One region of the Streptomyces sp. NPDC003456 genome, then DNA from elsewhere that is predicted to be linked to it. Evidence: riboswitches for the same ligand, from Rfam matches in the RefSeq annotation. Region 1 holds a riboswitch; the other holds the start of a gene.

Region 1 (15,229 bases):
GATGGAGGCCGTGGAGGCGATCTGCTCCTTGGTCTCCACGTCCTTGGCCTGCTCGAGCAGGGCGGCGGAGACAGCCTCGACGGCCTTCTCGATACCGCGCTTGAGCGCCATCGGGTTGGCACCGGCGGCCACGTTGCGCAGACCCTCGCGCACCAGGGCCTGGGCGAGGACGGTCGCCGTGGTCGTACCGTCACCGGCGACGTCGTCCGTCTTCTTGGCGACTTCCTTGACCAGCTCGGCGCCGATCTTCTCGTACGGGTCCTCGAGCTCGATCTCCTTGGCGATGGAGACGCCGTCGTTGGTGATCGTGGGCGCGCCCCACTTCTTCTCGAGGACGACGTTGCGGCCCTTGGGGCCGAGCGTCACCTTCACGGCGTCCGCGAGCTGGTTCATGCCGCGCTCGAGGCCGCGCCGCGCCTCCTCGTCGAACGCGATGATCTTGGCCATGTGAAGTGGTCCCTCCAGGACTGGGGGTGATGACTCCGGACCGCGCCCGCGCCCGCGACGGACGGCTCGCCGGCCTCGTGGTTCCTTCCCACTTCGGCCTGCGGGCCTCACCGACCCGGTCCTTACGTTGTCACTCTCACCTTCAGAGTGCTAACGCCAATGATTAGCACTCGACCCCTGCGAGTGCAAGCGCCTCCGGGGATGAGGCGGGGCGCTCAGCCGCCCGCGAACACGGCCGCGCACGGCACCCGGACAAGCGGAAGGGCCCGCACCCCGGGGGGTGCGGACCCTTCAGCGAAGACCGGTCGCGTGAGCTGATGGTCGTGGTGCGCGTTCAGGCAGAGACGCGAACCATGTCGGCCTGCGGCCCCTTCTGGCCCTGCGAGATCTCGAACTCGACCCGCTGGCCCTCTTCCAGGGTGCGGTAGCCGTCCATCTGGATCGCGCTGTAGTGGACGAAAACATCCGCACCACCGTCGACCGCGATGAAGCCGTACCCCTTCTCCGCGTTGAACCACTTGACGGTGCCCTGAGCCATGCCTAACTCCCCTATTACTGGCCCTTGCACAGATCCACACTTCGCGGATCCGGGTCAGACCTCACCCCCCACGGTTGGGGGCGTGCGCCGGAACGCGTCGACCGCGGCTGAATGTATCTGTCCAACTGCCGTCTGCAACAGGTCAATCGGACGAGAATTCTGGACGCACAGGGTCCGGAATGTAGGGAGAATTCGCCCGAATTCGGGGCAAGTCGGGCCGCACAAAAAGAACAAAAGCCGCGAAAGACGTGCACACTTTGGCTACATCTTGTCGGGCTCGCGGCAGGAATTCAGGGTTCCGGTCGGTGGATCCGGAACGCGTTCCCCAACTGTACCGCGCTCAATCACACAGAATTGCCCCCTCCGCTTCTCTCACGGTGGGGGCAATTCGATGCACGCTCGGTGACCGGCATTACTCCAGGTAACAATCAAGCCGGTCGGCCGGATTCATCCGCCGGCGACCGCCGGGATGATCGACACTCCGGCACCGTCCGGCGTGGCCGTCTCCAGCCCCTGCTCGAACCGCACGTCGTCGTCGTTGACGTACACGTTGACGAACCGCCGCAGCTTGCCCTGGTCGTCCAGCACGCGGGCGGCGATCCCGGTGTGGTTCTTCTCCAGGTCGGCGATGACCTCCCCGAGGTTCGCGCCCTCGGCGGCGACCTCGGCCTGCCCGCCGGTGTAGGTGCGCAGGATGGTGGGGATGCGAACGGTGACGCTCATCGGACATGTCCTCCGGTTCTTCTTGAGCTACGGCTGGGGCGCGCCCTCAGGGGCGCGGGGAACTGCGCGACCAGCCCCCACCGGCCCGCAGCGAACAACGATCAGACCAGCCCGGCCTCACGGAACGCGTCCAGGTTGGGCCGGATGGTCGCGGTCAGCCCGGTCCCGGCCACCGCGTCCAGCGTCTTCAGACCGTCCCCGGTGTTGAGCACCACGGTGGTCTTCGCCGGGTCGAGAACCCCGTTCTCGATCAACTTTCGCGTCACACCCACGGTCACCCCGCCGGCGGTCTCCGCGAAGATGCCCTCGGTCCGTGCCAGGACCTTGATCGCGTCGACGACCTGCTCGTCCGTCACGTCCTCCACCGCACCGCCCGTCCGCCGCGCGATGTCCAGCACGTACGGCCCATCCGCCGGGTTGCCGATCGCCAGGGACTTGGCGATCGTGTCGGGCTTCTGCGGACGCACCACGTCGTGGCCGGCCTTGAAGGCCGTCGACACCGGCGAGCAGCCCTCGGCCTGCGCACCGAAGATCTTGTACGGCTTGTCCTCGACGAGACCGAGCTTGATCAGCTCCTGCAGGCCCTTGTCGATCTTCGTGAGCTGCGAGCCGGAGGCGATCGGCACCACGAGCTGGTCGGGCAGCCGCCAGCCGAGCTGTTCGCAGATCTCGTAGGCGAGGGTCTTGGAGCCCTCCGCGTAGTAGGGCCGCAGGTTGACGTTGACGAAGCCCCAGCCCTCGCCCGCCGGGTCGCCGATGAGCTCGGAGCAGAAGCGGTTGACGTCGTCGTAGTTGCCCTCGATGCCGACCAGCTCGCCGCCGTAGACGGCGGCCATGACGACCTTGCCCTGCTCCAGGTCGTGCGGGATGAACACGCAGGAGCGGAAGCCGGCCCGGGCCGCGGCGGCGCCCACCGCGCCGGCCAGGTTGCCGGTGGAGGAGCAGGACAGGGTGGTGAAGCCGAAGGCGCGGGCGGCCTCCAGGGCCTGCGCGACGACCCGGTCCTTGAAGGAGTGCGTCGGGTTGCCCGAGTCGTCCTTGACGAACAGCTTGCCGGCGTCGACGCCCAGCTCGCGGGCGAGGTTGTCGGCCCGGACGAGCTTGGTCCAGCCCGGGTTGATGTTCGGCTTGTCCGCGACGTCGGCCGGGACCGGCAGCAGCGGGGCGTAGCGCCAGATGTTCGCGGGTCCCGCCTCGATCCGCTTGCGCAGCTCCTCGGCGTCGTAGGACGAGAAGTCGTAAGCGATCTCCAGCGGGCCGAAACACTCCTCGCAGGCGAAGACCGGGCCGAGGGGCACGCGGTGACCGCACTCGCGGCAGCTCAGCGCGGCGGCCGGGCCGAGGTCTACGGTGGAGTTCGTGGTGCTTGCAACAGTCTGCACAGCCATGTGAGGCGAGGCCCTTTCTCCTCATCTTCCTCACGACGCATCTCGCCGTGAGACGGATTTGGCACCTTCCCTAGCCGGGAGCCTCGCGAAGTGGTCAGCGGTGACCTACGAGAACCGACTGGAGGGTTGCCGGGGCTTCATCGGGCCGTTTCCCTCTGCCCCTCTGGATGAGCTGTATGTGGTTGTAGGCGGCGGGCGACCCCGGACATGCGATGGTCATCCGCGTTGTTCAAGACTGTAACCGACGACCAGGACAGTTGAGATAGCCGTCCGCACCGCGAGACGCGTCACATCCGTCCCGCCGAGAGAACGCAAGGAGCAGCCACGGTGCTGGAAGAAGTCGAGCGCTGGCTGAGCGCCCGTTCCTGGTCCGTGTACGACCGCCCGCTCCACAGCATCCTGGCGGCCAAGCAGCGCACGGGCCGCACGGTGAGCGTGGTGCTGCCGGCTCTGAACGAGGAGGAGACGGTCGGCGACATCTCCGCCGCCATCCGCCACGACCTGATGCTGCAGGTGCCGCTCGTCGACGAGCTGGTGGTGATCGACTCCGGGTCGACCGACCGCACCTCCGAGGTGGCCGCCGCCGCGGGCGCGACGGTGGTGCACCGGGACGCGATCCTCCCCCGGCTGCCCGCCCTGCCGGGCAAGGGCGAGGTGCTGTGGCGCTCGCTGCTGGTCACCCGCGGCGACATCGTCTGCTTCGTCGACGCGGACCTGCGGGACTTCTCGTCCGACTTCGTCTCCGGCATCGTGGGCCCGCTGCTGACCGACCCGGAGGTCGAGCTGGTCAAGGGCATGTACGACCGTCCCCTCGGCGGGGCCGCCGGGCAGGGCGGCCGGGTCACCGAGCTGATGGCGCGCCCGCTGCTCAACATGCACTGGCCGCGGCTCGCCGGGTTCGTGCAGCCGCTGGGCGGTGAGTACGCGGCCCGCCGCTCCCTGCTGGAGCAGCTGCCCTTCCCCGTCGGGTACGGCGTCGAGCTGGGCGTGCTCGTCGACGCCCTGCACCTGGCCGGCCTCGACGCGCTCGCGCAGGTGGACGTCGGCGTCCGCAAGCACCGCCACCAGGACGGGCAGGCGCTGGGCCGGATGGCCGCCGAGATCTACCGCACGGCCCAGCTGCGGCTGGCCCGGGGGCACCTGATCCGGCCGTCCCTGACCCAGTTCGAGCGGAACGGGGACGGCTTCGAACCGCGCACGTACTCGGTGGACACCGAGGAACGCCCGCCGATGGTGGAGATCGCCGAGTACCAGGCGCGGCGGGCCGCCTGACCCGGGCTGTTTTTCGGCCGCGCGCGGCAGGTCCGTACGTTTGAGCGTTTACAGGCCGGGCTAGGTTGAGGCCTATGGGTTCGACGTACGGTTCTGCACGGGTATTGGTGGCCTCCAACCGCGGCCCGGTCTCCTACACGGTCGGCGAGGACGGTTCGCTGGACGCCAAACGGGGCGGCGGCGGTCTGGTCTCGGGGCTCTCGGCGATCGGCTCGGACGCGGACGCCCTGTGGGTCTGCTCGGCGCTGTCCGACGGCGACCGCGAGGCGGTCCGGCGGGGGGTCGGCGAGGACGGCGTGCGGATGCTCGACATCCCGGCCGACGTGCACGCCGACGCCTACAACGGCATCGCCAACTCGGTGCTGTGGTTCGTCCACCACATGCTCTACCAGACCCCCCTGGAACCGGTCTTCGACGCGGAGTTCCGCCGCCGGTGGGCGTCGTACGAGACGTACAACCGGGCGTTCGCCGAGGCGCTGGCCGAGGAGGCGGCGCAGGGCGCGGCGGTCGTGGTGCAGGACTACCACCTGACGCTGGTGCCGGGCATGCTGCGCGAGCTGCGCCCGGACCTCAGGATCGGCCACTTCTCGCACACGCCGTGGGCGCCGCCGGAGTACTTCCGGATGCTGCCGGACGACGTGGCGGGGCAGGTGCTGCGCGGCATGCTCGGCGCGGACCGGCTCGGCTTCCTCACCCAGCGCTGGGCGGACGCGTTCACCGCGTGCGCCGAGCGGTTCGCGGGCGGGCTCGGCGGCACGCGGATCGGCGTGCACGGCCTCGGCGCGGACGCGGACTTCCTGCGCAAGCGGGCGCACGAGCAGGACGTCGAGGAGCGCATGGCGGCGCTGCGCGAGGAGATCGGCGAGGGCCGCCGCACCGTCGTCCGGGTCGACCGCACGGAGCTGTCGAAGAACATCGTGCGCGGCCTGCTGGCCTACCGGCGGCTGCTCGAGGCCCACGGCGAGTGGCGCGAGCGCGTGTGCCACGTCGCCTTCGCCTACCCCTCGCGGCAGGACCTCGCGGTCTACCGGGACTACACGGCCGAGGTGCAGCGCCTGGCCGACGAGATCAACGCCGAGTTCGGCACGCCGGGCTGGACGCCGGTCGTGCTGCACGTCAAGGACGACTTCGCCCGCTCCCTGGCCGCGTACCGGCTGGCCGACGTGGCCCTGGTCAACCCCATCCGCGACGGGATGAACCTGGTGGCCAAGGAGGTCCCGGTCATCTCGGAGAGGGGCTGCGCGCTGGTGCTGTCCCGGGAGGCCGGGGCGCACGAGGAGCTGGGCGAGGACGCGATCACGGTCAACCCCTACGACGTCACGGGCACGGCCGAGGCCCTGCACGAGGCCCTGTCGATGCGTCCGGAGGAGCGGGCCGAGCGCAGCAAGCGCCTGGCTGCCGCGGCCACGGCCCTGCCGCCCGCGCGCTGGTTCGTCGAGCAGCTCGACGCACTGAGGGGCTGAGCGGCCGATGAGCACCGCCCCCGCCCCCGAGCCCCTGCCCGCCCCCGTCACCGAGGCCGGGCGCCAGGGCCTGGACGCCTTGCTCGCCGGGCCCGGCAAGGCGCTGATCGGCCTCGACTTCGACGGGACGCTCGCGCCGATCGTGGCCGACCCCGACCGGGCCCGGGCCCACCCGGAGGCGCTGTCCGCGCTGGCCGCGCTCGCGCCGAAGGTGGCCGCCGTCGCGGTGGTCACCGGCCGGCCGGCCGAGGTCGCCGTGCGCAACGGCGCCTTCGCCGACGCGCCCGGCCTGGAGCACCTGGTCGTCCTCGGGCACTACGGCGCCGAGCGCTGGGACGCCCGCACCGGTGCGGTCACCGCCCCGCCGGCGCCTCCCGGGGTCGACGCCGTGCGCGCCGAACTGCCGGGGCTGCTGGCGGGCACCGGGACCTACGTCGAGGACAAGGGCCGGGCCGTGGCCGTGCACACCCGGCGGGCAGCCGACCCGCAGGGCGTCTTCGAGGCCCTGCGCGAACCGCTCACCGGGCTGGCGGCCCGCCACGGCCTGATCGTCGAGCCCGGCCGCATGGTCCTGGAGCTGCGCCCGCCCGGCATCGACAAGGGGGTCGCCCTGACCGCCTTCGCCCGCGAGATCGGCGCGGGCTGCGTCCTGTACGCCGGGGACGACCTCGGCGACCTGCCCGCCTACGCCGCCGTGGACGCCCTGCGCGCGGAGGGCACCCCGGGCCTGCTGGTGTGCAGCGGCAGCGACGAGGTGACGGAACTGCGCGACCGCGCGGACCTGGTGGTCGACGGCCCGCAGGGCGTGGTCCACCTCCTGCACGCCTTGGCACACCACATCGCCTGAAGACCCGAGCCCTCACCGGGGCGCACGACGCACAACCGCCGCCACCCCAGGGGCGCGGGGAACTGCGCGAACACCCACCACCGGCCCGCACCCGACAACGACCGACCACCCCCGAAACCTCAGGGGCGCGGGGAACTGCGCGAACAGCCACCGACCACCCGCACCCGACAACCGGCGGACATCACCGGGCCCCGAAGCCGACCGCCGACGACCGGGACGTCAGCGTTCCCCCCGCCGCCGCTCCCGTATCCGCCGCAGCCGGTTGACCGTGACCGGCGCGTGGGCCAGGGCCCGGGGGTCGTCCAGCAGCGCGTTGAGGAGCTGGTAGTAGCGGACCGGCGCGAGGCCCAGCTCCTCACGTATGGCCCGCTCCTTCGCGCCCGGGCCGGGAAAGCCGCGCCCCTCCAGCGCCAGGATGTCCCGCTCCCTGCGCCCGAGCCCCGTCCCGCCGCTCTCCTCGTCCATGCCCGGCACCGTAACCCCTGCCACCGACAGCGGCGCTACTCCGCGCTCTCCGCCCGGCTCGCCGACGCCTGGAGGTGGCCCAGGACGCCCGAGACGCTGCCGCCGGGGGCCACGGCCTTGCCGATCTGCTGCTTGACCTGCGCACTGACCTCGGCCCACGAGGTCTTGCCGACCGGGTAGAGCTCGGAGGCGGGCAGCTCCTCCAGGAACGGCCTGAGGTGCTTGTCCCGGCCGGCGTCGGCCATGGTCGCGGACGCCGAGCTCGTCACCGGAAGCAGGTCGTACTCGCGGGAGAACTTCAGCACGTTCTTCTCGCTGTACACGAAGTTGAGGAAGTCCCCGGCCTGGTCGCGGTGGCCGTTCTCGCGGAAGGCCATCATCCAGTCGGCGACGCCGAGCGTGGAGCGGCTCCTGCCGTCCTTGCCCGGCAGCGGAACCATCCCGTAGTCGACGCCCTTCTTCTCCGCGATCTTCATCAGCGAGGGGTGGCCGGTCAGCATCCCGACCTCGCCCTCGGCGAACGCGGCGAACGCGGCGGCCCGGTTGAGCTTGCCCGGCGGGACCGGCCCGGTCAGGCCCTTGCCGACCAGCTCGTCCTTCAGCCAGGTGAAGGTGCCGATGTTGTCCGGGGAGTCGATGCCGTAGCTGCCGGCGGTGTCGGTGTAGCCGCCCCCGCCGCCGAGCATCCACTGCATGGTCTCGGCCTGCGCCTCCTCCGGCCCGAGGGGCAGCGCGTAGGGGTACTTCACGCCCTTCGCCTTGAGCTTCGCCGCGTCCCCGGCCAGCTCGTCCCAGGTCTCGGGCGGGGTGATGCCGGCCTTGGCGAAGAGGGACTTGTTGTAGAAGAGGACCCGTGTGGAGGAGGCGAACGGCATGCCGTACTGGATGCCGTTCACCTGCCCGGCGGTGGCCAACTGCCCCAGGAAGTCGGCCTGCACGGGTATGGAGAGCAGTTCGTCGGCCTTGTAGAGCCGGCCGCGCGCCGCGTGGTCGGCGTACGCGCCGATCTGCGCCAGGTCCGGCGGGTCGCCGGCCTCGACCCTCTCCTTGACCTCGCGGTCGACGTCCTTCCAGGAGTAGACGCTGACGTCGATGTCCACGTCGGGGTGGTCGGCCTCGTACTCCTCCGCCAGCTCCTCCCAGTACTTCTTCGAGCTGTTGGCGGCGCTGTCGCCGTAGTCGGCGGCGACCAGCTCCAGCGTGACGTCGGCCGAGCCGCCCGTGACTCCGCAGCCGCCGAGGACCGCCGTCATGCCCAGAGCGGACGCCACCGCGATCGCTCCTGTCATCCGCCGCCGCAGCACCGCTGTCGTCCCCCGTCCCGGCGTCGCCGCCGTCCGAAAACTTTTCGATATCCGGAATAAGGTCTACACCACGTGAGTGGACTAGACCTCTTGCGGGTCCCCGGGTCACACTGTTCCCGTGAGACATGTCATCGCCCTCGACGTGGGCGGCACCGGGATGAAGGCCGCCCTGGCCGGACCCGAGGGCGAGGTACTGCATCGGGCCCGCCGGGCGACCGCCCGCGCGCAGGGCCCGGAGGCCGTCGTCGCGGGGATCCTCGACTTCGCCGCCGAGCTTTTCGCGTACGGCGCCGAGCAGTTCGGGACACCCGCCCGCGCCGCGGGCGTGGCCGTCCCCGGCATCGTCGACGAGACCCGGGGCGTCGCCGCCTACGCGGCGAACCTCGGCTGGCGCGACGTCCCGCTGCGCGACCTGCTCACCGAGCGGCTGGGCGTCCCGGTCGCCCTCGGCCACGACGTGCGCACCGGCGGCCTCGCCGAGGGCCGGGTCGGCGCGGGCCTGGGCGCGGACCGGTTCCTGTTCGTGGCGCTCGGCACCGGCATCGCGGGCGCCATCGGCGTCGACGGCCGGGTCGAGGCGGGCGCGCACGGCTTCGCGGGCGAGATCGGCCACGTCGTCGTACGCCCCGGCGGTGCTCCCTGCCCGTGCGGCCAGCGCGGCTGCCTGGAGCGGTTCGCCTCGGCGGCGGCCGTCAGCGAGGCCTGGGCAGCGGCCTCGGGCACCCCGGGTGCGGACGCGGCGGACTGCGCGAAGGCGGTGGAGTCCGGTGACCCCGGGGCGTCCAGGGTCTGGCAGGAGGCCGTGGACGCCCTGGCCGACGGACTGGTCACGGCCCTGACCCTGCTGGACCCCCGCGTGCTGATCGTCGGCGGCGGCCTGGCGGAGGCGGGGAAAACCCTGTTCACGCCCCTGCGGGAGGCGATCCGCAGCCGCATCACCTTCCAGAAAGAACCGTCCGTCGTCCCCGCCGCCCTGGGCGACGCCGCCGGTTGCCTGGGCGCCGGGCTCCTGGCCTGGGATCTCCTCGACCGAACCGACCGCACGGAGGTAACTCCCTGATGGCCATTGCCCCAGGGGCGCGGGGAACTGCGCGACCAGCCACGACGCACCCGCACCCCGCCACGGCCGGACACCCCACGGTCCTCACCGGCGCGACCGTGGTCCTCCCCACAGGAACCGTCGAGAACGGCCGACTGACCGTCGACGGCACCCGCATCGCCGCCACCCCGCCGGAGAACGCAGAGGTCATCGACGTGACCGGCCACTACGTGGTCCCCGGTTTCGTCGACCTCCACAACCACGGCGGCGGCGGAGCCTCCTTCACCTCCGGCTCGGTCGACGACATCCTCAAGGGCATCCACACCCACCGCCTGCACGGCACGACCACCCTGGTCGCGTCCACCGTCACCGGCGACCTGGACGTCCTCGCCCGGCGCGCGGGCCTGCTGAGCGAACTCGCCGAGCAGGGCGAGATCGCCGGCATCCACTTCGAGGGACCGTTCATCTCCCCCTGCCGCAAGGGCGCCCACTCCGAGGAGCTGCTGCGCGACCCGGACCCGGCGGAGGTCCGCAAGCTGATCGACGCGGCCCGGGGCCGGGCCGCGATGGTCACCCTCGCCACCGAGCTGCCCGGCGGCCTGGACTCCGTGCGCCTGCTGGCCGAGCGCGGCGTCATCGCGGCGATCGGCCACACCGACGCCTCCTACGAGCAGACCGTCCAGGCCATCGACGCCGGCGCCACGGTCGCCACGCACCTCTTCAACGCCATGCCCCCGCTCGGCCACCGCGCCCCCGGCCCGATCACCGCGCTGCTGGAGGACGACCGGATCACCGTCGAGCTGATCAACGACGGCACGCACCTCCACCCCGCCGCGCTCCGCCTGGCGTTCCGTCACGCGGGCGCCGACCGGGTCGCGTTCATCACGGACGCGATGGACGCCGCCGGGTTCGGCGACGGCCGCTACTGGCTCGGCCCGCTGGAGGTGGAGGTCTCGGACGGCGTGGCCCGGCTGGTGGCGGACGGCACGATCGCCGGTTCGACCCTCACCCTGGACCGCGCCTTCAAGCGGGCCGTCACGGTCGACGGCCTGTCCGTCGAGGACGCGGTGACGGCACTGTCGGCCACCCCGGCCCGGCTGCTCGGCATGGACGACACGATCGGCTCCCTGGAGCCCGGCAAGTCCGCCGACCTGCTGCTGCTGGACTCCGCCTTCGACCTCAAGGGCGTGATGCGCCGGGGCGAATGGGTGGTCGGTCCCCAACTGGGCTGATCCGTCCCGCAGTCGGAGACGGTGGCCGGGTCCCGGACTGGGCCGGCCGCCGTCTCTTTGGCATGATCAGGCTTCACCATGTCCACGGCGACAAGCGCGTTTACCGGGGGAGGTCGGCCGAGGTGATCCTCACGGTCACGCTGAACACCGCTCTCGACATCACCTATCGCGTGCGGTCCCTCCGGCCGCACACCTCCCACCGTGTCACCGAGGTGACCGAACGCCCCGGCGGCAAGGGCGTCAACGTGGCCCGGGTCCTCGCGGCCCTCGGCCACGAGGTGACGGTGACCGGCTTCGCGGGCGGCCCGGCCGGCCGCGTGGTGCAGGAGGGGCTCACGACGGTGCCGGGCCTGGTGGACGCGCTGGTCCCGATCTCCGGCGCCACCCGCCGCACGATCGCCGTGGTCGACGAGCGCACCGGCGACACCACCCAGCTGAACGAACCGGGCCCGCACGTCCTGCCCGCCGAGTGGTCGGCCTTCCAGGAGGCCTACGAGGACCTGCTGCCCGGTGCCTCTGCGGTGGCGCTGTGCGGCAGCCTGCCGCCGGGTGTGCCGGTGGGCGCGTACGCGGGCCTGGTCCGCACGGCCCGGGCCGCCGGAGTCCCGGTCCTGCTGGACACCAGCGGTGAACCGCTGCGGCGGGGGGTCGCGGCCCGTCCCGACATCATCAAGCCGAACGCCGACGAACTGGCCGAACTGACCGGCTCCCACGAGCCGTTGCGCGCCACGCAGGACGCCCGGCGCCGGGGCGCGGGCGCGGTGGTCGCCTCCCTCGGCCCGGCGGGCCTGCTCGCGGTCACCCCGGAGGGCCGCTGGCGCGCCACGCCGCCGTCCGCGATCCGCGGCAATCCGACGGGCGCGGGCGACGCGGCGGTGGCGGGCCTGCTGTCGGCCCTCACGGACCACTTGCCGTGGCCGGACCGCCTCACCCGGGCCGCGGCACTGGCAGCGGCCGCGGTCACCTCACCGGTGGCCGGCGAGTACGACCACCGGACCTACGAGACCCTGCTGACGACGATCTCGGTGACCACGGAGGCCAGCGCGGCCTGAACTACGCGCCCTGCTCGCCGGTGAGCCACATCTGGTCGAGCACCGCCTCGCACTGGTTGCCCTCGTTGCAGGCGAGCTCGATCGTGTTGGTGCCCTTGGTCAGGCGGACGTTGGACCAGGTTTCCTTCCAGCCCTTTTCCCAGTCGCCCTTCGGCGTCCCGCCGAAGTTCTCCATGTTGAGGGGCCTGCTCTCGGCCTGGCCGTTGACCACGAGCGTGGCGTTGGCATCCGTGCCCGGAGTGCCGTACCGCACGTACAGCCGGTAGTTGCCGGCCTTCTTGATGCCGTCCACGGACCAGGTGACCTTGGCGCCGACCTGGTTGAAGCCCGTCACATAGGTGCCGCCGTCGGCCTTGGCGCCCTCGAACTCCGAGGCCGTCGACAGGCCGGGACCGAGCCGCAGGGCCTTCGCGTCGATCGTCGGGAGTTCCGCCTCGCTGTCGCCGCCCTTGCTCGCCGACGGGCTCGGCTCGGAGTCCTCCGTCTGCGTCGGCGCCGGGTTCGCCCGGCTGCCTTCGTCGCCCTTGTCGTCGTCGCCGCCCACCATGGCCACGCCGATGCCGATGACGACCGCGGCGACCACCGCGATCGCGCCGATCAGCAGCCCCTTGGTGTTGGGCCCGCGGCCACCCCGGCCGCCGTGCCCGCCGCGGCCGCCGTGACCGTCCGAGTGCATCGTCGTGGTGGTGGCCCCACCCGGCAGCGTCTCCGGCGCGGCGTAGTGCGCGTTCGGCTGACCGTAGGCGCCCTGCTGCTGCGGGGCCTGCCCGTAGGGCGCCTGGGCCGGCGCCTGCTGCTGGCCGTAGGGGCGGGTGCCGACCGTCCGCACCCGGTTGACCGAGTTCGGGTAGCCGTAGCCCCCGGACGGCGGCTGGGCTCCGTTGGCCTGCCCGTCGGCGTAGAGATAGCCGAACGGGTCGTCGTCCTCGGGCGTGCTCGCGCCGTTGTTGCCGGGCGTCATCCCTTGGTCTCCTCAGTCAAAAGCGGTGCGTACGTTCCGGTCGTGAGACAGCGAGCCTACCCGCTCCCAGGGGCCCGAACGGGTGACTCCGACCGCACCGACTCGCTGACCTGGGGATCACCCAGCGCGTCTGTGTTGTTTGGGACGAGATCGTTTCTCGACGTACATCCGCTCGTCAGCGGATTTCAACACTTCGTCCGCCGTCATTCCACAGTGTGCCCATCCGATGCCGAAACTGGCGCCCACGCGGACGGCCCGGCCCTCGGCGCGGATGGGTTGGATGATCTCGTTGCGCAGCCGCACCGCGAGGTCCTGCGCGTCGGCCCGGCCGAGTCCGTCGGCGAGGATGACGAATTCGTCACCCCCGAGCCGGGCGACGGTGTCCCCGTCGCGCACCCCGTTGCTCAGCCGCCGCGCGACCTCGATGAGGACCGCGTCACCCGCGTTGTGCCCGAACCGGTCGTTGATCGACTTGAAGCCGTCCAGGTCGCAGAAGAGGACGGCCAGTCCCTTGGTGCCGTCGTCGTGGCCCCCGTCCGGCGCGACGGTGTGCACGTGGTGGTCGAAGGCGTCGTACGGCTCGGCGCCCCCCGGGAAGTCGAAGCCGGCGCCGACCGCGTCGAAGGCGGGGTGGCTGTAGGCGGCGTCGTGGGACTCGGCGACGGCGGAGTGGGGCGGCGTGGCCCGGCGGCACAGGCGGGCCGACAGCCGGGAGCGCAGTTCGGCCGAGTTCGGCAGGCCGGTGAGGGAGTCGTGCGAGGCGCGGTGGGCGAGCTGGAGCTCGCGGCGCTTGCGCTCCTCTATGTCCTCGACGTGGGTGAGCAGGAAGCGCGGCCCGTCGGCGGCGTCCGCGACCACGCTGTTGCGCAGGCTGACCCAGACGTACGTGCCGTCCCGGCGGCCGAGGCGGAGCTCGGCGCGGCCGCCCTCCGCGGAGGTCCGCAGCAGGGTGCCTATGTCCTCGGGGTGGACGAGGTCGGAGAAGGAGTAGCGGCGCATCGCGGAGGCGGGGCGGCCGAGCAGCCGGCACAGGGCGTCGTTGGTCCGCAGGATCCGGCCGTGCTGGTCGCCGCCCATCTCGGCGATGGCCATGCCGGAGGGGGCGTACTCGAAGGCCTGCCGGAAGCTCTCCTCGCTCGCCCGCAGCGCCTGCTGCTCGCGCTCCAGCCGGACCAGGGCGCGCTGCATGTTCGCACGTAGACGCGCGTTGCTGATGGCGATGGCGGCCTGGAAGGCGTACATCTGGAGGGCCTCGCGGCCCCAGGCGCCGGGCCGGCGGCCGTTGCGCGGGCGGTCCACGGACAGGACCCCGATCAGCTCGCCGCAGGCCGCGTTGCCCTGCGGGCCGGGCGCGTACATGGGGGCGAAGAGGCGGTCGGCCGGGTGCCACTCGTCCTCGAAGCGGGGGGCGGGGCCGTCGGTGTACCACTGCGGGACGTCGTCGTCGTCGAGGACCCAGCCCTCGCTGTGGGGTATGAACACCAGGTCGCCCCAGTGCTCCCCCATGCCGAGGCGGCGCTCCCAGGAGTCGCGCGAGCCGACGCGGCCGGTGATGAGGGCCTCGGCGGCCGGGTTCCCGGCGAAGGCGGCGACGACGAGGTCGCCGTCGGGCCGGACGAGGTTCACGCACGCCAGCTCGTACCCGAGGGCGGCGACGACTCCCTCCGCGACGGTCTGCAGCGTGTCCGCCAGGCTGCGGGCCGTGTTCATGTCGGCCATGACCTGGTGCAGTTGTCGCAGGGACGCAAGACGGACATAGGGCTCCGACTCGGTCTCCATGCTCGCCCTCCCCCCGAGTACCTCGCAGCGAATCAAGAATCAAGGGTCTTCATCGGCGTACGGTCCTGGCAGCTTCCCCGCCACTGAATCACAGCGCGCTCCTCACTCGGTACACAGGGTCAACAATTCCTGCCCCTTGTGACTCAAGTCACAGGCAAACCTGAACAATTGAGTGGAGTTTCTGCGTTTTTCACGCGCGGCACCGAACGCAAAGTTCGTCCGGGTGCCCACATCTGTTCATGAAGCCGTCGCTCGGACGGGGTTGCTTACCCGGTGCGACGTCCGCCGGGAGTCCTAGGACCGCGATCGGGCGGGAGCCCGATGCGCGGCGCGCGGGACGGACATTAGCGTTCCGGGTGTGTCGAACCCTCCCGCCGCCCCGTCCCCGATCATGCCGTCGCCCGCCGCCGGGCATCCTGAGGGGGTGAGCAACGACGAGTTCCGCGCCGCCATGTCCCGGCTGGCCTCGGGCGTGGTCCTGGTGACCGCCCAGGAGCCGCCGCTGGACCCGGACGACCCCGCGGCCCCGGGCGGCGAGGACGTGGGCATGACCGCGACGGCCTTCATGTCGGTGTCCCTGGACCCGCCCCTGGTGCTGGTGAGCCTGCGCGAGGGCTCCCGCATGGACGAGCTGCTGGAGGAGCAGGACCTGTGGGCGGTCTCCGTCCTCTCCGAGAGCCAGCGGCACATCGCGGGCCGGTTCGCCATGAAGGGCCGGG
Region 2 (15,229 bases), on a different contig from region 1:
GTCGGCTCCCGTGCCGGTGCGCGCGTAGGCCCGTGCGTCGCGGTCGAGGACGGCCGCGGCCCGGCGGTCCAGCAGCCGCTGGACGTCGATGGCGGTGCTGTCGGCCGTGGACGGCCCGCCGCAGCCGGCCAGGGCGACCAGCAGCAGCACGAGCACGAGTACCGCGGACCCCGACCTTCGACCAGCCACCTCCTGATCGTACGGGCGCCGGGCCGGTCCGGTCAGACCCTGGTGACCGAGGAGACCGGCATCATCCCGACCGGGTCGTAGCGCACCGGCGCTCCCGGGTAGGGCGCGTGGATCACCTGGCCGTTGCCCATGTACATCCCGACGTGGCTGGCGTCGGACCGGTAGACGACCAGGTCGCCGGGGCGCGCCTCGGACAGCGGGACCTGCCGTCCCGCGAACCGCTGGGCCTGGGAGGTGCGCGGCAGCGCCACCCCGGCCTGCGCGTACGACCACTGCATCAGGCCCGAGCAGTCGAAGCCGGTGGGCCCGTTGGCACCCCAGACGTAGGGCTTGCCGAGGGCGCTGCGGGCGGCGGCGACGGCCGCGGCCCCGCGTCCGGAGGCGGCGGCGCCGCCGGGGGCGGGCAGGTCGGTGCGGCCGGCGCGGGAGGCGCGGTCGTAGGCCTCGCGTTCGCCGTCGGACAGCGAGTTGAGCAGCCGCCGGGCCGTGACGAGCTTGTGCTCGACGGTCTTCTTGTGAGCGGCGACGGCCTTGCGGCTGCGCTGAAGTTCGCGGAGTCTGTCCGCCGTCTCCTCGCGGTCCTGGGCGAGTTCGCGCAGGGCGCCCTGCAACTCCTTGAGTTCACCGGCCTGGTGGGCGGTGAGGCGGTCGAGCCGGGCGGCCTTGTCGAGGTACTGGTCCGGGTCGTCGGAGAACAGCAGCTCGACGGCCGGGTCGACGCCGCCCGCGCGGTACTGGGCTCCGGCGAGCGAACCGAGCGATTCGCGCAGGGAGTTGACGCGCTGCTGCTGGCGGGCGATCCGGTCCCGGGCGGTACCGACCTCCTCGCGCAGCGCGTCGGCGCGTTCGTCGGCCTCGTTGTAGGCCTCGGTCGCCCGTTCCGCCTGCTCGAAGAGGCGGTCCACCGTGGCCCGGGTGTCGTCGGGCGGTGCGGCGGCGGCCGGGACCGCGCTCAGGGCGGCGGCCGCCACGGACAGCAGGCCGAACGCGGCACCGGCGCCCCGGTCGGGCCGGGACGGTGCAAGGCGGCGATGGGACCCCACGGGAAGCCGCTCTCCTTCCGCTGGCGGAGTGGAACGCGGCAGACAGTAGCCCCGCGGCGGGTGACCGCCAACGACCGTCCGGGGGTTCGCGGCGCGACGCCCCGCCGCAGACGCAGGTCACCGGCGGGGCGCGGGCTCACGCGGGGCTGTCGGGATTCCCCCGAACGTCGGACATGATCTCCCGGCCCGGGGGAAGCCGGACCGGTTCGCGCGGCGCGGGTGTCAGACCCGGACGCCGAACATGAAGGGGCCGCCGATGGTGTTCATCGACTCGTAGCGGACGACCGTGCCGGTGCGGGGGGCGTGGATGATCTGCCCGTTGCCGGCGTAGAGGCCGACGTGGTGCAGGTCGTTGAAGAAGAACACCAGGTCGCCGACCTTGAGCTGGCTGACCGAGTAGATCTTGGTGCCGGCCCCGGTCTGGGCCTCGGAGGTGCGCGGGATCTGCACGCCGGCGGCCGCGTAGGCCCGGGAGGTGAGGCCGGAGCAGTCGAAGGAACTCATGCCGGTGGCGCCGTAGACGTAGGGCTTGCCGAGCTGGCTCTGGGCGAAGGCGAACGCGGCGGCGGCGCGGCCCGAGCCGGGCGGCACGTCGACGTCGAGGGCGTCGCGCTCGCTGGCGCGGCTGGCGCGGTCCTCCTCGTCGGCCAGCGCGGCCTTCTCGGCGGCGGTGAGGCTGTTGAGCAGCTTCTGCGCGGCGGCGAGCTTGCCCTGCACCTCCTGCTTCTTCTTGCCGAGTTCGGTGCGGGTGGAGGCGAGGTCCTTGAGCTTCTCGGCGGCCTCGGCGCGCTCCTGGGCGAGTTGGCGCTGCTTGTCCTGGACCTTCTTCAGCGCCTCGACCTGCTGGCTGCTCAACTGGTCGAGCGTGGAGGCCTTGTCGAGGTAGTCGTCCGGGTCCGCGGAGAGGAACAGCTGGACGGACGGGTCGATCGTGCCGGTGCGGTACTGGGAGGCGGCGGCGAGGCCGAGGCTGTCGCGCAGCTCGTTGAGCTCCTCCTGGCCGCGGGCGACGCTGTCCTGGATGGTGGAGATCTCCTTCTGGAGCTTCTCCTGCCTCTCCTTGGCGCCGTTGTACTTCTCGGTGGCCTTCTCGGCCTCCTCGTAGAGCTTGTCGACCTTGGTCTTGACCTCGTCCTTGCTCGGCTTCTCACTGGGGGCCGCGTTGGCGGCCTGCGAGCTGAAGGCGACGGCAGCGGCGGCGGCGGTGGTCAGCACGGTCACACGTGCGCGGCTGGGCTGCTTCGGACGACGGTGGGACGCCACGGGTGACAAGCTCCTTCTGGCCCCTCCGCCGTCTCTCCCGATGAGTGATCACCCGAGCGGAGGTTGGGCCCGACCCTAGTGACCTTCCTGTGATCAGTTCAAATCCTCAGATGAAAATTCGCGTCACGGTAAGCCATCTTTTCCCCTGGACTCACAGGCGGTGAGACCCACTTGACGCACCGTGGCCCCCACGCCTCACCAATACGGGCATCTCGCCCGGACGTTGCGCAGGGGACGTACGCCCCCGAGCGTCACGAAAGGCGCTTGAGGAGCATCGCGGAGGCCACCGGCCGGGCTCCGGCGCGGGCGACCCCGTCGGCCACCTCGCGGTCGGTGGAGGCCACGATGACGGGGCGGCCCGGGGGTTCGGCGCGCACCAGCTGCCGGATCAGCTCGTCGGCGGTGACCCCCGGCTTCGAGAACAGCACCCGCACCCCGCGCGGCGGCGCGAGCAGCACCGGCGCGGCCAGTTCGGCACCGTCGAAGACGCAGGTGACCTCGGCGCCGCTCTGCGCGGCCAGCTGGGAGAGCTGCCCGAGCAGCCTGAGGCGCTGCTTCTCCAGCGGCATCTGCGGATAACCCGTTTTGGTGACGTTGTAGCCGTCGACGACGAGATGCGCCTGGGGCAGCGCGAGCAACTGGTCGAGGACCTGCGGGTCGTTCTCGGACAGGGCGCGGGCGGCGATGTCCTTGGGGGTCATCCGGCCCGGCTCGACCGCGTCGACGGTCTCGGCGGGACGCACCGACACCGGCGGCAGGGCCAGCTCGCGGCGCAGCCCCTGGGTGGCGTCCAGCAGGGTGTCCAGCAGCAGCCGCACCCGCATGTCCTCCACGCTGCGGCCCTCGCGCGCCGCCCGGCGGGCGGCCTCCAGCGCGGCCTCGGTCTCGCCGAGCCGGGACTTCAGCCGCCGGGCCTCGCTCTCGGCGGCGGACACCTGGGCGTGCCCCTCGGCGCGGACGGCCTCGATCTCGCCGTGCGCCTTGCGCAGGGCGGCCTCGCCGCGCCTGACGTCGCTGAGCGCGGCGCGCAGCTTGCGGTGCAGCGCCTCGCTCTCCTTCCTGGCCGACTCCAGGTCCGCACGCAGCCGCTCGGTCTCGGTCCGGGTCTGCTCCCGGGCCCGGTCGAGCTCGGCGCGCAGCCGGTCCAGCTCGGCCCGGTTCTCCTCGTCGGCCCGCTCGGCGTCGGCCCGCTGGGCCTCCTCGCCGGCGGCGGCCACCAGCTTCACCCAGCCGGGCGGGCGCAGCACGTAGGCCGCGGCCGCCACGTCGAGCGGGTCCGCGGCCGGGGGCGGGGAACCGGAGTCCAGGGCACCGGCCAGCTCGGGCTGGGCCTCTCTGAGCTTCTCCCCGATGCGCTGGCGGAACAGCGGGTCGGTCTCCAGCGCCGAGGCCATGGCGTTGCCGGCGAACTTCGCCCGCCGGTTGGGGGCGAAGCGGGCGTACTGCCGCAGCTGGGCGGGCAGCTCGCCGACCGTCAGCGATCCGAAGCCGTCGGAGACGATCTGCACGACCCTGCGGCGCACGCCGTCGGGCAGCGGACGGTCGAGCACCTCGGCGGCGCCGTCGTCCGGCCCCCCGCCCGCGGTCTCCACCATCCGTCACACCCCAATGCTGTGCGGGGCCCTCCCCCGCTCTCGACGTCGCTCGAGAGCGGGGGGACCCCCATCGTCAGGAGCCGGCGCCCGGCCTGTCCACGAGTTCCACCTGGTCCACCGCGTTGCACCAGCGGCAGCGCACCGACTCGATGGTCTCACTGAGCACCTCGCGCTCCTCGACCTTCGGCTCTCCGGCCAGGTCGAGGTGGACGTACTCGACGACCTTCGACGAGCGGGTCACGTCGAAGCGCGTGAGGTTGCCGCAGAGGGTGCAGCGCCACCGCGTCCCGGCGGTCGGCAGGGGAACCGTCATCGTGACCTGTTCTCTTTCCTCTAGTGTCCGTGACGCCACCGGCATCCCCGGTGCGTGTGGCTCGTAACCCTACGGCCTGGGGGGTGCCCGCCGCCCACGTGTCCACGGCGGCGAGGCGGTCTGCCCGGTTGCGTCCCCTTACGTCATGCTCTGTAGTCATGATCCGCAAGTGGAGTGCGTCGTTCGTCCGGGCCGGCAGGGCGGCCGGGAGGTCGTCGGCACCGGTGACGTACTCGCTGATCGCCCTGTGCTGCCTGGTCTTCCTGGCCGGACCCGGTTCGGGCCTGAATCCGGCCTACGGCACGGGTGACGACCTGCTCGCCGCGCAGCGCGCCTACTTCCGCCGCTGGGGCGTGATCCCCGCGGAGCTGTTCGACGGCTCCGCGGGCACCGGCGGCTCGGTCCTCACCCCCGTGACCGCGCTGTTCGTCCACGGCAGCTGGGTGCACCTGCTCGGCAACATGCTCTTCCTCTACGTCTTCGGGGCGATGACCGAGGAACGGATGGGCCGGGTGCAGTTCCTGCTGTTCTACACCGGCTGCGGCTGCCTGGCCCTGTTGGGCTACGCCGTCGCCAACGCCCACTCGGGCCAGTCCCTCGTCGGCGCCTCGGGAGCGATCTCCGCCGTCCTCGGCGCGTTCCTGTACCTGTTCCCGCGCGCCCGGGTGACCAGTCTCCTGCCGTTCCTGTTCTTCCTGCCGGTGCGCTTCCCGGCGTGGATCGTGCTGCCGTTCTGGGCGGCCCTGCAGTGGCTGGCCGCCGGGCGCGCCTCGGACGGGCCGGGGGTGGCCTACCTGGCCCACCTGATCGGGTTCGGGCTCGGCTTCGGCTACGCGTCCGTCCGCTACGGCCGCCCGACCGGCCCTACTAGAGTGAGGACCGCCCCTGCTCCGGCTCCCGAGGGAGAGAACCAGCCGTGATCACCGCGATCGTCCTCATCAAGACCAGCGTGGACCGGATCCCCGAGATCGCCGAGTCGATCGCGGCGCTGGAGAACGTCAGCGAGGTCTTCTCCGTCACCGGCACCTACGACCTGATCGCGATGGTCCGGGTGAGCCGGCACGAGGACCTGGCCGAGGTGATCCCCGGCCGGATCAGCAAGATCCCCGGGGTGGAGGGCACGGACACGCACGTGGCGTTCCGCACGTACTCGCAGCACGACCTGGAGGCCGCGTTCTCCATCGGCCTGGACGCGTAGGCCCCCGGGCGGTCCGGGGGCCGGTTGTTCGGCCGGGTCGATCCGTGCGGGGCCGGTCCGCCGGCCGTGGCGGATGAAGAGTTCTTCATCCGGGCTTCACGGAACGCGCCGGGCCGGGTCCGCAGGATCGTGCGGGACGCCCTGGCGGGCACCCTCGGCGAGGGCGCGCACGAGGTCCCGGGCGTGGACGCCTGCCTGCTCACGGACGCCACGGAAGGGGCCCTGCGGATGATCGTGCTCGGGTCCCGGCTACCGCCGCTCGCGGCCCGCGGCACTCACGCCGAGGTGTCCGGCACGCAACGGCCGTCCTCGGTGCGGTAGTTCCACTTCGCCCCGTCGGTCACCAGCTCCCGCACGGCCCGCACGAACCGCTCCACGTGCTCGTCCGGCGTGCCCGCGCCGAAGCTGACCCGGATGGCGTTGAGCGACTTCTCCCCCGGCGCGGCCTCCGGCGCCCCGCACTCGCCCTGCTGCTGCGGGTCGCCGCCGAGCAGCGTGCGCACCAGCGGGTGGGCGCAGAACAGGCCGTCCCGGACGCCGATGCCGTACTCGGCGGAGAGCGCGGCGGCGAAGTGGGAGCTGTTCCAGCCGTCCACGACGAAGGAGAGGACGCCGACGCGCGGGGCGTCGTCGCCGAACAGGGACAGGATCCGGACCTGGGGCACCTCGGCGAGCCCCGCGCGCACCGTGTCGATCAGGTACTGCTCGCGGGCGACCAGCGTGTCGAAGCCGGCCTCGGTGAGGGCCTTGCAGGCGGAGGCGATGGAGTAGGCGCCGATGACGTTCGGGGAGCCGGCCTCGTGGCGGGCGGCGCTGTCGTGCCACTCCACGTCGACGCCGCCGTCCTCCCGGCGCGTGACCTTGCGCGAGGCGCCGCCGCCCGCGAGGTACGGCTCGGCCGCGCGCAGCCAGTCGGACCGCCCGGCCAGCACGCCGGAGCCGAAGGGCGCGTACAGCTTGTGCCCGGAGAAGGCGACCCAGTCGACGTCGAGGTCCGCGACGGAGACGGGGTGGTGCGGGGCCAGCTGGGCGGCGTCCAGCACGATCCGGGCGCCGTGGGCGTGCGCGGTGGCCGCGAGCTCCCGTACGGGCCACAGCTCGCCGGTGACGTTGGAGGCGCCGGTGACGCACACGAGGGCGGGGCCTTGGGGGTCGTGGCCGGCCAGGGCCCGCTCCAGGGTCTCCACGGCCTGCCGGGGGCTGTCCGGGGCGTCCAGGAAGGTCACCCGGGCGCCGCGCCAGGGCAGCAGGGAGGCGTGGTGCTCGGTCTCGAACACGAAGACCCGGCAGTCGTCGGGCAGGGCGGCGGCGAGGAGGTTGAGGGAGTCGGTGGTGGACCGGGTGAACACCACCTGGTCGCCGTCCCGGCAGCCGAGGAACTCCGCGACGGTGCGCCGGGCGTTCTCGAACAGGTCGGTGGACAGCTGGGACAGGTACCCGGCGCCGCGGTGGACGCTGCCGTAGTAGGGCGCGTACGCGGCGACGTCGTCCCAGACCCGCTGGAGCGCCGGGGCGCTGGCCGCGTAGTCGAGCGCGGCGTAGGTGACCTCCCCGCCGGTCACCAGCGGGACGGTGACATCCCGCCCCAGAACGGGCAGCGGGGCGCAGACGGACCGGTCGGCGGCAACAGTGGAGACGGACATACGGAACTCCCGTGAGGTCAGGCGGAACCACCCGCGCGCCCGGAGGGCTGCCGGCGGGGGTGGGGAAGGAAGAGGGGATGCGGAGGCGGGGCTCTGCGGCCCTATCGCATTCGCTGACTCACGGAGAACTCCTCGACGACCAGGACCCCTGGTATCGCGAGGGGTCCGCGCTTGCCGCAGACCTCGCTGCCTGCGGCCCGGTCTTCACCCGGGGCACCCCGCCACGGACGGAGGGTTGCCGGACAGTCGGCCGGGGCCTCATGACTGTCACTCATGACCTGTCAGGAACGTACGCGAAAAGATCGGCGTCCCGCAACCCGGGTCCGGATCGCGGGACGCCCTCGTCGTCGTACAGGCCCTAGGCGTGGGTGGCGGCCACCCAGCGCTCCAGGGTGCGCTTGGCGGACCCGGAGTCGATCGACTCGGCCGCCTTCGCCATGCCGGCGCCGATCTGCTCGGCCAGCGTCCCCGTGCCCGGCTCCAGCGCCACCAGGGCCGCCGCCGAGTTGAGCAGCACGGCGTCGCGCACCGGGCCCGTCTCGCCGTCCAGGAGGCGACGGGCGACCTCGGCGTTGTAGGAGGCGTCGGCGCCGCGCAGGGCCTCGACCGGGACCAGGTCGATCCCCACGTCCCGCGGGTCGAAGGCCTCCTCGGTCACCGTGCCGTCCCGGACGATCCACACCCGGGAGGTGGACGTGGTGGTCAGCTCGTCGAGCCCGTCGTCGCCCCGGAAGACCAGGGACGAGTGGCCCCGCCCGGCGAAGACGCCCGCGACGATCGGCGCCATGCGCGGGTCGGCCACACCGACGGCCTGCGCACGGACCTTGGCGGGGTTGGTCAGCGGGCCCAGGACGTTGAAGATCGTCCGGATCCCCAACTGGCCGCGGGCCGCACCCGCGTAGCGCATCGACGGGTGGAACTTCGCGGCGAAGCAGAAGGTGATCCCGGCCTCCTCGGCCACGCCGGCCACCCGGTGCGTCGGCAGCTCCAGGTTGACGCCGAGCTTCTCCAGGACGTCCGAGGCCCCGGACGCGGAGGAGGCGGCGCGGTTGCCGTGCTTGACGACCTTGGCGCCCGTGCCGGCGATGACGATGGCCGACATGGTGGAGATGTTGACGGTCTTCGCCCCGTCACCGCCCGTGCCGACGATGTCGACGGCCGGCCCGGGCACCTCGATCACGTTGGCGTGCTCGTACATCGCCCGGACGAACCCGGAGATCTCCTCGACGGTCTCGCCCTTGGCGCGCAGCGCCACCACGAATCCGGCGATCTGCGCGTCCGTGGCCTCACCGCGCATGATCAGGTCCATCGCCCACGCGGTGTCGTCGGCGGTCAGGTCCCGGCCCTGCAGCAGGCCGTTCAGCAGCGTGGGCCAGGAGCGGCCCGCCGCGGTGTCGCCTCCAGCGGGGGTCACAGCGCTCATAAGCCGCTCCAGGGTCAGGTGTCCCGCACCGCGGGACGGAATGTCTCGACGCGTCCACCCTATCCAGCCCCGGACAGGGCGAAGGGCCCCGTCCGAACACCGGACGGGGCCCTTCAGTGGCGTGGCGAAGCAGTGATCAGTGGTGGCCGTGGCCGCTCGTGATCTCCCGGTACTCCTCGACGGTGGGCTTCGGGATCTGGGAGCCCTCGCCGTAGTAGGCGTCGCTGAGCTTGGCGCGCAGCTTCTCGGAACCCTTCACCTTGCGCTCGACACCGTTCTCGTCGACCGTCGGGCCGATCTCGGCCGGCTTGTACTGCTCGTGCGCCGTGAGCGTGTACATCTGCTCCTGGCTGAGCGGCTCGTGCACCTCGATGAACTCACCGTGCGGCAGGCGCTTGATGATGCCCGACTCGCGGCCGTGCAGCACCTTCTCCTTGTCCCGGCGCTGCAGGCCGAGGCAGATGCGCTTGGTGACGACGAAGGCGATGACCGGGCCGAGGAAGAACCCGATCCGGACGAACCAGGTGACCGCGTTGATCGACAGGTGGAAGTGGGTCGCGACGATGTCGTTGCCACCGCCGATCAGCATGATCACGTAGCCGGTGATCCAGGCGACACCCACGGCCGTGCGCGTCGGGGCGTTGCGCGGGCGGTCCAGGATGTGGTGCTCGCGCTTGTCCCCGGTGACCCAGGACTCGATGAACGGGTACAGGGCGATGATCGCGAGGAACAGGCCGAACAGGACCAGCGGGATGAACACGCCCAGGACCAGCGTGTGACCCCAGAAGTTGATCTCCCAGCCCGGCATGGCGCGGACCAGGCCCTCGGCGAAGCCCATGTACCAGTCGGGCTGGGCACCGGTCGACACCTGGTCGGGTCGGTAGGGGCCCAGGACCCAGATCGGGTTGACGGTCGCGATGCCGGCGATGGCCGCGATGACACCGAAGACCAGGAAGAAGAAGCCTCCGGCCTTGGCCATGTAGACCGGCAGCAGCGGCATGCCGACGACGTTCTTGTTGGTCCGTCCGGGGCCCGCGAACTGCGTGTGCTTGTGGTAGAAGACCAGGATCAGGTGGGCGACCACGAGCCCGAGCATGATGCCCGGCAGCAGCAGGATGTGGATCGAGTAGAACCGGGCGACGAAGTCGGTGCCCGGGAACTCCCCGCCGAACAGGAACATCGAGATGTACGTGCCGACGATCGGCACGGACAGGATCGCGCCCTGCGTGAAGCGGACACCGGTGCCGGAGAGCAGGTCGTCCGGGAGCGAGTAGCCGGTGAAACCGGTGAACATGCCGAGGACGAACAGCAGGAAGCCGAACAGCCAGTTGATCTCGCGCGGCTTGCGGAACGCGCCGGTGAAGAAGACGCGCATCATGTGCACGAACATGCCGGCGAGGAAGATGATCGCCGCCCAGTGGTGGATCTGCCGGATGAGCAGACCGCCGCGGACGTCGAAGCTGATGTCCAGCGTGGAGGCGAAGGCCTCCGACATCAGCTGCCCCTGGAGCGGGACGTAACTGCCGTGGTACTCCACCTCGTTCATCGACGGGTGGAAGAACAGCGTCAGGTACACACCGGTCAGGATGATGATGATGAAGCTGTAGAGGCAGATCTCACCCAGCATGAAGGACCAGTGGTCCGGGAAGATCTTGCGCATGTTGGCCTTGGCCAGGGAGTAGATCCCCAGGCGGCCGTCGGCCCAGTCGGCGACCCGCTCTCCGGCGGGCGCCTTGCGGCGGTCGTCGTTGTTACTCATCCGCGCTCCCAGAAGGCAGGACCGACGGGCTCTTCGAAGTCGCCGAGCGCCTCGAGGTAGCCCTCGTCGTTCACGCCGATGCGCAGCTGCGGCAGGGCGTGACCGGCGGGACCGAAGATCACTCGGGCACCGTCGGACAGGTCGAAGGTGGACTGGTGGCAGGGGCAGAGCACGTGGTGCGTCTGCTGCTCGTACAGGGAGATCGGGCAACCGACGTGGGTGCAGATCTTCGAGTACGCGACGATGCCTTCGTGCGACCACTCGAGCTCGCGCTTGTCCTTGATGTCGTCCGGCTCGATCCGGACGATCATCAGGGCGGCCTTGGCGATCTCGTTCTGGAAGGAGTGGTCGTCCTCCTCCAGGCCCTCGGGCTTGGCGAAGGTCAGCGAACCGACCGTGACGTCCGACGGACGCAGCGGCTCGTTGGTGTTCATGTTGACCAGCAGCTTGCCCTTGGACCACAGCGTGTGGCGGAGCTTGTCGCCGGGCAGCGGGCCGAGGTCGCGCAGCAGCACGATGCCGGAGAGCGGGACCAGCGTCAGCGCGCCGAGCATGGTGTTGCGGATCAGCTTGCGGCGGCCGAGCGCGGACTCCTTGGCGCCCTGCTTGAAGTCGGCGAAGACCTTCTCGCGGACCTCGGGCGCCGCCTCGATCGGGTGACGCTCGTCGGCGATCTCCACGTCGGACATCAGGGTGCGGGCCCAGTGGACCGCGCCCGCGCCGATGCAGAACAGCGCGATGCCGAGCGTGACGCCCAGCGCGAAGTTCAGCGCGCTGATGTGGCCCAGCGGGAAGATGTACACCGACTTGTCGACCGGGATCGCCACGAACGCGGCGATGAAGGCGATGGTCGCCAGCATCGACACCGTGAACATCAGGGCGACCGAACGCTCGGACCGCTTGGCGGCCCGCTCGTCGACGTCCTGGATCCGGTGCTCGTGGGGAGGCAGGCCCGGGTCGGCGAACGGGTGCTTCTCGTCCGCGACGGTCACCACACCGTGCTCGTCGTGTCCTGCGGACTGCGCGGCAGGCAGGTTCTCTTCTGGAATGTCTTGGCTACTCATGACTTCTTGGCCTTTGCGGTCCGGGCGGCGACCCACACGGCGACGGCGATCAGTCCGCCGAGACCGAAGATCCAGCCGAACAGACCCTCGCTGACCGGCCCGAGACCGCCCAGCTCGAGGCCGCCGGGGCTCTCGGTCTTCTCGCTGTTGACCGCGTCGAGGTACGCGATGATGTCCTTCTTGTTCTTCTCCGTCAGCGTGGTGTCGGGGAAGGACGGCATGTTCTGCGGGCCGGTCTGCATGGCCTCGTAGATGTGCTTCGGGGTGACGCCCTCGAGGCTCGGCGCGTACTTGCCGTGCGTGAGCGCGCCGCCCTTGCCGGTGAAGTTGTGGCACTGCGCGCAGTTCGTGCGGAACAGTTCACCGCCCTTGGCGATGTCGGCACCCTCGGGGCCGTACTGCTCCTCCGTCGGAACGGACGGACCGGCGCCCAGCGAGGCGATGTACGCCGCGAGCTGGTCGATCTCGGCCTGCGAGTAGATGTTCTTCTTCTCCGGGACCTGGGGGCCCTGGGAGGTGGCGGCCGGCATACGGCCCGTTCCCACCTGGAAGTCGACGGCCGCGGCGCCCACACCCACCAGGCTCGGCCCGTCGGTGGTGCCCTGACCGCCGGTGCCGTGGCAACTGGCGCAGCCGACGGCGTAGAGCTTCTTGCCCTCCTCGATGGTGAGGGACTGGGCAGTTTCGTCGGCCTGCGCCTTGTCCGCGGGTGCGAACACGGCGTACAGCCCCCCGGTGCATGCCAGCGCGAGGAGTAGGACCACGAGCGCCGCCAACGGGTGGCGTCGTCGTGCGGAGAGCTTTTTCACGGATTACCCCGGTGTCAGGATCTTCTGCGTCGATGCTTCTGGGATGCGCGCTTCGTCGAGCACGCGCGGTTGGGGCCCTGCTACTTGATCATGTAGATCGTGGCGAAGAGGCCGATCCAGACGACATCGACGAAGTGCCAGTAGTAGGACACGACGATCGCAGCGGTCGCCTGCTCGTGGGTGAACCTCCGGGCCGCGTAGGTCCGGCCAAGGACCAGCAGGAAGGCGATGAGACCGCCTGTCACGTGCAGGCCGTGGAAACCGGTGGTCAGGTAGAACACCGAGCCGTACGGGTCCGACGAGAGGGACAGGCCCTCGTGCTTGACCAGCTCGGTGTACTCGAACACCTGACCGCCGATGAAGATCGCACCCATCACGAACGTGACGATGAACCACATCCGGAGCTTCTTCACGTCACCGCGCTCGGCGGCGAAGACGCCGAGCTGGCAGGTGAGCGAGGAGAGCACCAGGATCGTGGTGTTCGTCGCCGAGAACGGGAAGTTCAGGGTGTCGGCCTTCTCCTGCCAGAAGTCAGGACCGGTCACCGATCGCAGGGTGAAGTACATCGCGAAGAGGGCCGCGAAGAACATCAGCTCGGAACTCAACCAGATGATGGTTCCGACGCTGGTGAGGTTCGGCCGGTTGACCGACGGGTGCGCGTGCCCGGTTTCTACTGTCGTTGCTGTCGCCACGACCGACATTATGTCGTTCGCTTATCCCGCCCTCACTCCGGGGGGTGCCGTTCGGAGTGTCTTCACCGTTCGTGACCGTTCGTACCGGTGTTGACGTGGTGTTCAAGGGAGTAGCATCCGGCCCAACGGGCCTGTCCTTACGACGCTGACGTCACGGAGGAACAATGCAGCCGACCGCCACGGTGCTGGTCTACAGCGACGACTCCCACACCCGCGAGCAGGTACGGCTCGCCACGGGACGGCGGCCGGCGCCCGACGTGCCCCTGGTGGAGATCGTGGAGTGCGCGACCCCCGCGGCGGTGGTGAAGGAGCTGGACAAGGGCGGGATCGACGTCTGCGTCCTGGACGGCGAGGCCGTGCCCATGGGAGGCATGGGCGTGTGCCGGCAGATCAAGGACGAGATCTTCGACTGCCCGCCGGTGCTGCTGCTGATCGCCCGGCCGCAGGACGCGTGGCTGGCGACGTGGAGCCGCGCGGAGGCGGCGGTGGCGCTGCCGGTGGATCCGGTGGAGTTCGCCTCCGCGCTGGCGTCCCTGCTGCGGGAGAAGGCCGCTCTGCACGCCTAGGGCCTGTCGTTCGGATCATGACGCAGACGCGGGGCCCGGCACGCGCATCTGCCGCGTTGTCGTCACTCGCCGATGCTCCGCATCGACTCCCTCCTCCGCCTTGCAGCTGCACGCACCAGACCCCGCTCACCGGCATTCACAGGTGCTGCCGATGCCCTGCGCCAAGATCCAAACGACAGACCCTAGGGGCCCGGGCGGGCCCGCCGGTCAGACGCTCTGGGGCGTCAGGCGGGCCGTGTCGGCCTGTGCGGGTCCGTCGGACGCCCCGCCGGTCAGGGCGCTGCCGGTGCGCCACTTCGCCCAGTCGAGATTCCAGTCGCCGTAGCCGTTGCCGAACGGGGCCATCGTGTCGCCGCCGGAGTTGACCACCTCGACGATGTCGCCCTCGCGGACGGTCTCGTAGAACCAGGCGGCGTTCTCGGTGCTCATGCCGGTGCAGCCGTGGCTGACGTTGGCGAAGCCCTGGGAGCCGACCGACCAGGGGGCGGCGTGGACGTACTCGCCGCTGTTGGTGACCCGGACCGAGTGGTGCACGATCAGGTCGTAGAAGTCCGAGGCGCCGATGCTGGCGCTGGTCATGCGGACGGTGCCCTCCTTGGCGAGGACGACCTTGACGCCGTTGCGGGTGTCGTAGCCGGGCATGCCCGTGGTGACGGGTATCTCGCGGATGACCTCGTCGTTGCGGTAGACGGTCATCCGGTGGGCCGCGGCGTCCGTGAGGGCCACCAGCTTGTCGCCGGTGGTCAGGGTCAGCGGCTCGGACCTGCCGCCCCATATGCGGTCGCCGACCTTGATGCCCTCCAGGTTGCTGCGGACCTGGACGGTGGCGTTGGCCGGCCAGTACTCCTTGGGGCGGTAGTGGAGCTTCTTGTCGTCCACCCAGTGCCAGGCGCCCTCGGTGGCGGGCGTGGAGGTGACCTTGAGGGCGCGCTCCACGACGGCCCGCTGGGCGGGGTCCTTCACGGGCTGGCTCAGCTCGGCCGTGACGGGCTGGCCGACGCCGTAGGTGCCCTTCTTCGGGCCGAACGCGACGTCCAGGCGCTTCTTGGTGGTGGGCTTGCCGGTGGTGAAGGTGATCACCTTGCGGCCCGGTGCCCCGTCCTCGTTCTCGGTGCTCACCCGGACCGTGTAACCGGCGTCGGCGGCCAGCGGGGAGGTGCTGTGCCAGCGGCGTCCGTCGGCGGCGAGTTCGCCCGCCACGTAGCGCCCTGAGGCGTCGTAGGCCGTCACGTCGGTGATGCGCCCGTCGGAGTCCTCGGCGACCACTTCCAGCGGCTTGTCCGGGTCGGCCTTCCTGTTGCCCTCGGTGGGGGCGTTGAAGGAGATCTGGTCCGCCGCGTCGTAGGGGCGGGCGGAGAGCGGGTCGCCGTCCGAGCCGCAGGCGGTGACGCCCGCACAGAGGGCTATCACCAGCAGCGTGCAGCTGACGACGGGGCGGGAGTTCGCTGTGTGGCTCATGCCCTCACGCTAGGAAGCAGCGTCAACCGCGGCACGCCGAACGACTCGTACGAGTGACACGCATTGCGGTGGACGGCGGACACGGCAGCAGGGGCCCGGACGCTCCTCACGGGAGTGTCCGGGCCCCTGCGGTGCTCGGTGCGTACTGCTTACTGGGTGCGGTTCTCACCGCGGTAGTACTCGAACACCCAGCCCCAGATGGCGACCAGGATGA

The links. A riboswitch is a leader RNA that binds a small molecule or an ion and turns the genes downstream of it on or off. The one in region 1 is predicted to bind S-adenosylmethionine.
Region 2: linked by a shared signal. The riboswitch ahead of ACFYWG_RS15095 (aminotransferase class V-fold PLP-dependent enzyme) and the one ahead of thrC (threonine synthase) in region 1 are both predicted to bind S-adenosylmethionine.

Annotation. Positions count from the first base shown of each region.
Region 1 is NZ_JBIAOK010000007.1:100,900-116,128, reverse strand. Features, by position in the region: gene groL (chaperonin GroEL) at 1-447, opposite strand, end outside; gene ACFYWG_RS27955 (cold-shock protein) at 782-985, opposite strand; gene ACFYWG_RS27950 (MoaD/ThiS family protein) at 1,433-1,708, opposite strand; gene thrC (threonine synthase) at 1,810-3,096, opposite strand; SAM riboswitch class I at 3,115-3,270, opposite strand; gene ACFYWG_RS27940 (glucosyl-3-phosphoglycerate synthase) at 3,424-4,368, shown strand; gene ACFYWG_RS27935 (trehalose-6-phosphate synthase) at 4,443-5,831, shown strand; gene otsB (trehalose-phosphatase) at 5,839-6,678, shown strand; gene ACFYWG_RS27925 (DUF3263 domain-containing protein) at 6,898-7,143, opposite strand; gene ACFYWG_RS27920 (ABC transporter substrate-binding protein) at 7,179-8,432, opposite strand; gene ACFYWG_RS27915 (ROK family protein) at 8,566-9,507, shown strand; gene nagA (N-acetylglucosamine-6-phosphate deacetylase) at 9,507-10,718, shown strand; gene ACFYWG_RS27905 (1-phosphofructokinase family hexose kinase) at 10,841-11,770, shown strand; gene ACFYWG_RS27900 (CBM35 domain-containing protein) at 11,772-12,731, opposite strand; gene cdgB (diguanylate cyclase CdgB) at 12,849-14,510, opposite strand; gene ACFYWG_RS27890 (flavin reductase family protein) at 14,869-15,229, shown strand, end outside.
Region 2 is NZ_JBIAOK010000003.1:920,571-935,799, reverse strand. Features, by position in the region: gene ACFYWG_RS15135 (hypothetical protein) at 1-189, opposite strand, end outside; gene ACFYWG_RS15130 (NlpC/P60 family protein) at 222-1,232, opposite strand; gene ACFYWG_RS15125 (NlpC/P60 family protein) at 1,455-2,495, opposite strand; gene ACFYWG_RS15120 (NYN domain-containing protein) at 2,747-4,090, opposite strand; gene ACFYWG_RS15115 (hypothetical protein) at 4,164-4,403, opposite strand; gene ACFYWG_RS15110 (rhomboid family intramembrane serine protease) at 4,562-5,323, shown strand; gene ACFYWG_RS15105 (Lrp/AsnC family transcriptional regulator) at 5,320-5,601, shown strand; partial or broken gene ACFYWG_RS15100 (glycerate kinase) at 5,740-5,922, shown strand; gene ACFYWG_RS15095 (aminotransferase class V-fold PLP-dependent enzyme) at 5,877-7,244, opposite strand; SAM riboswitch class IV at 7,407-7,523, opposite strand; gene trpD (anthranilate phosphoribosyltransferase) at 7,603-8,667, opposite strand; gene ACFYWG_RS15085 (cytochrome bc complex cytochrome b subunit) at 8,804-10,426, opposite strand; gene ACFYWG_RS15080 (Rieske 2Fe-2S domain-containing protein) at 10,423-11,490, opposite strand; gene ACFYWG_RS15075 (c-type cytochrome) at 11,487-12,299, opposite strand; gene ACFYWG_RS15070 (heme-copper oxidase subunit III) at 12,380-13,000, opposite strand; gene ACFYWG_RS15065 (hypothetical protein) at 13,156-13,557, shown strand; gene ACFYWG_RS15060 (Ig-like domain-containing protein) at 13,765-15,015, opposite strand; gene ACFYWG_RS15055 (cytochrome c oxidase subunit 4) at 15,165-15,229, opposite strand, start outside.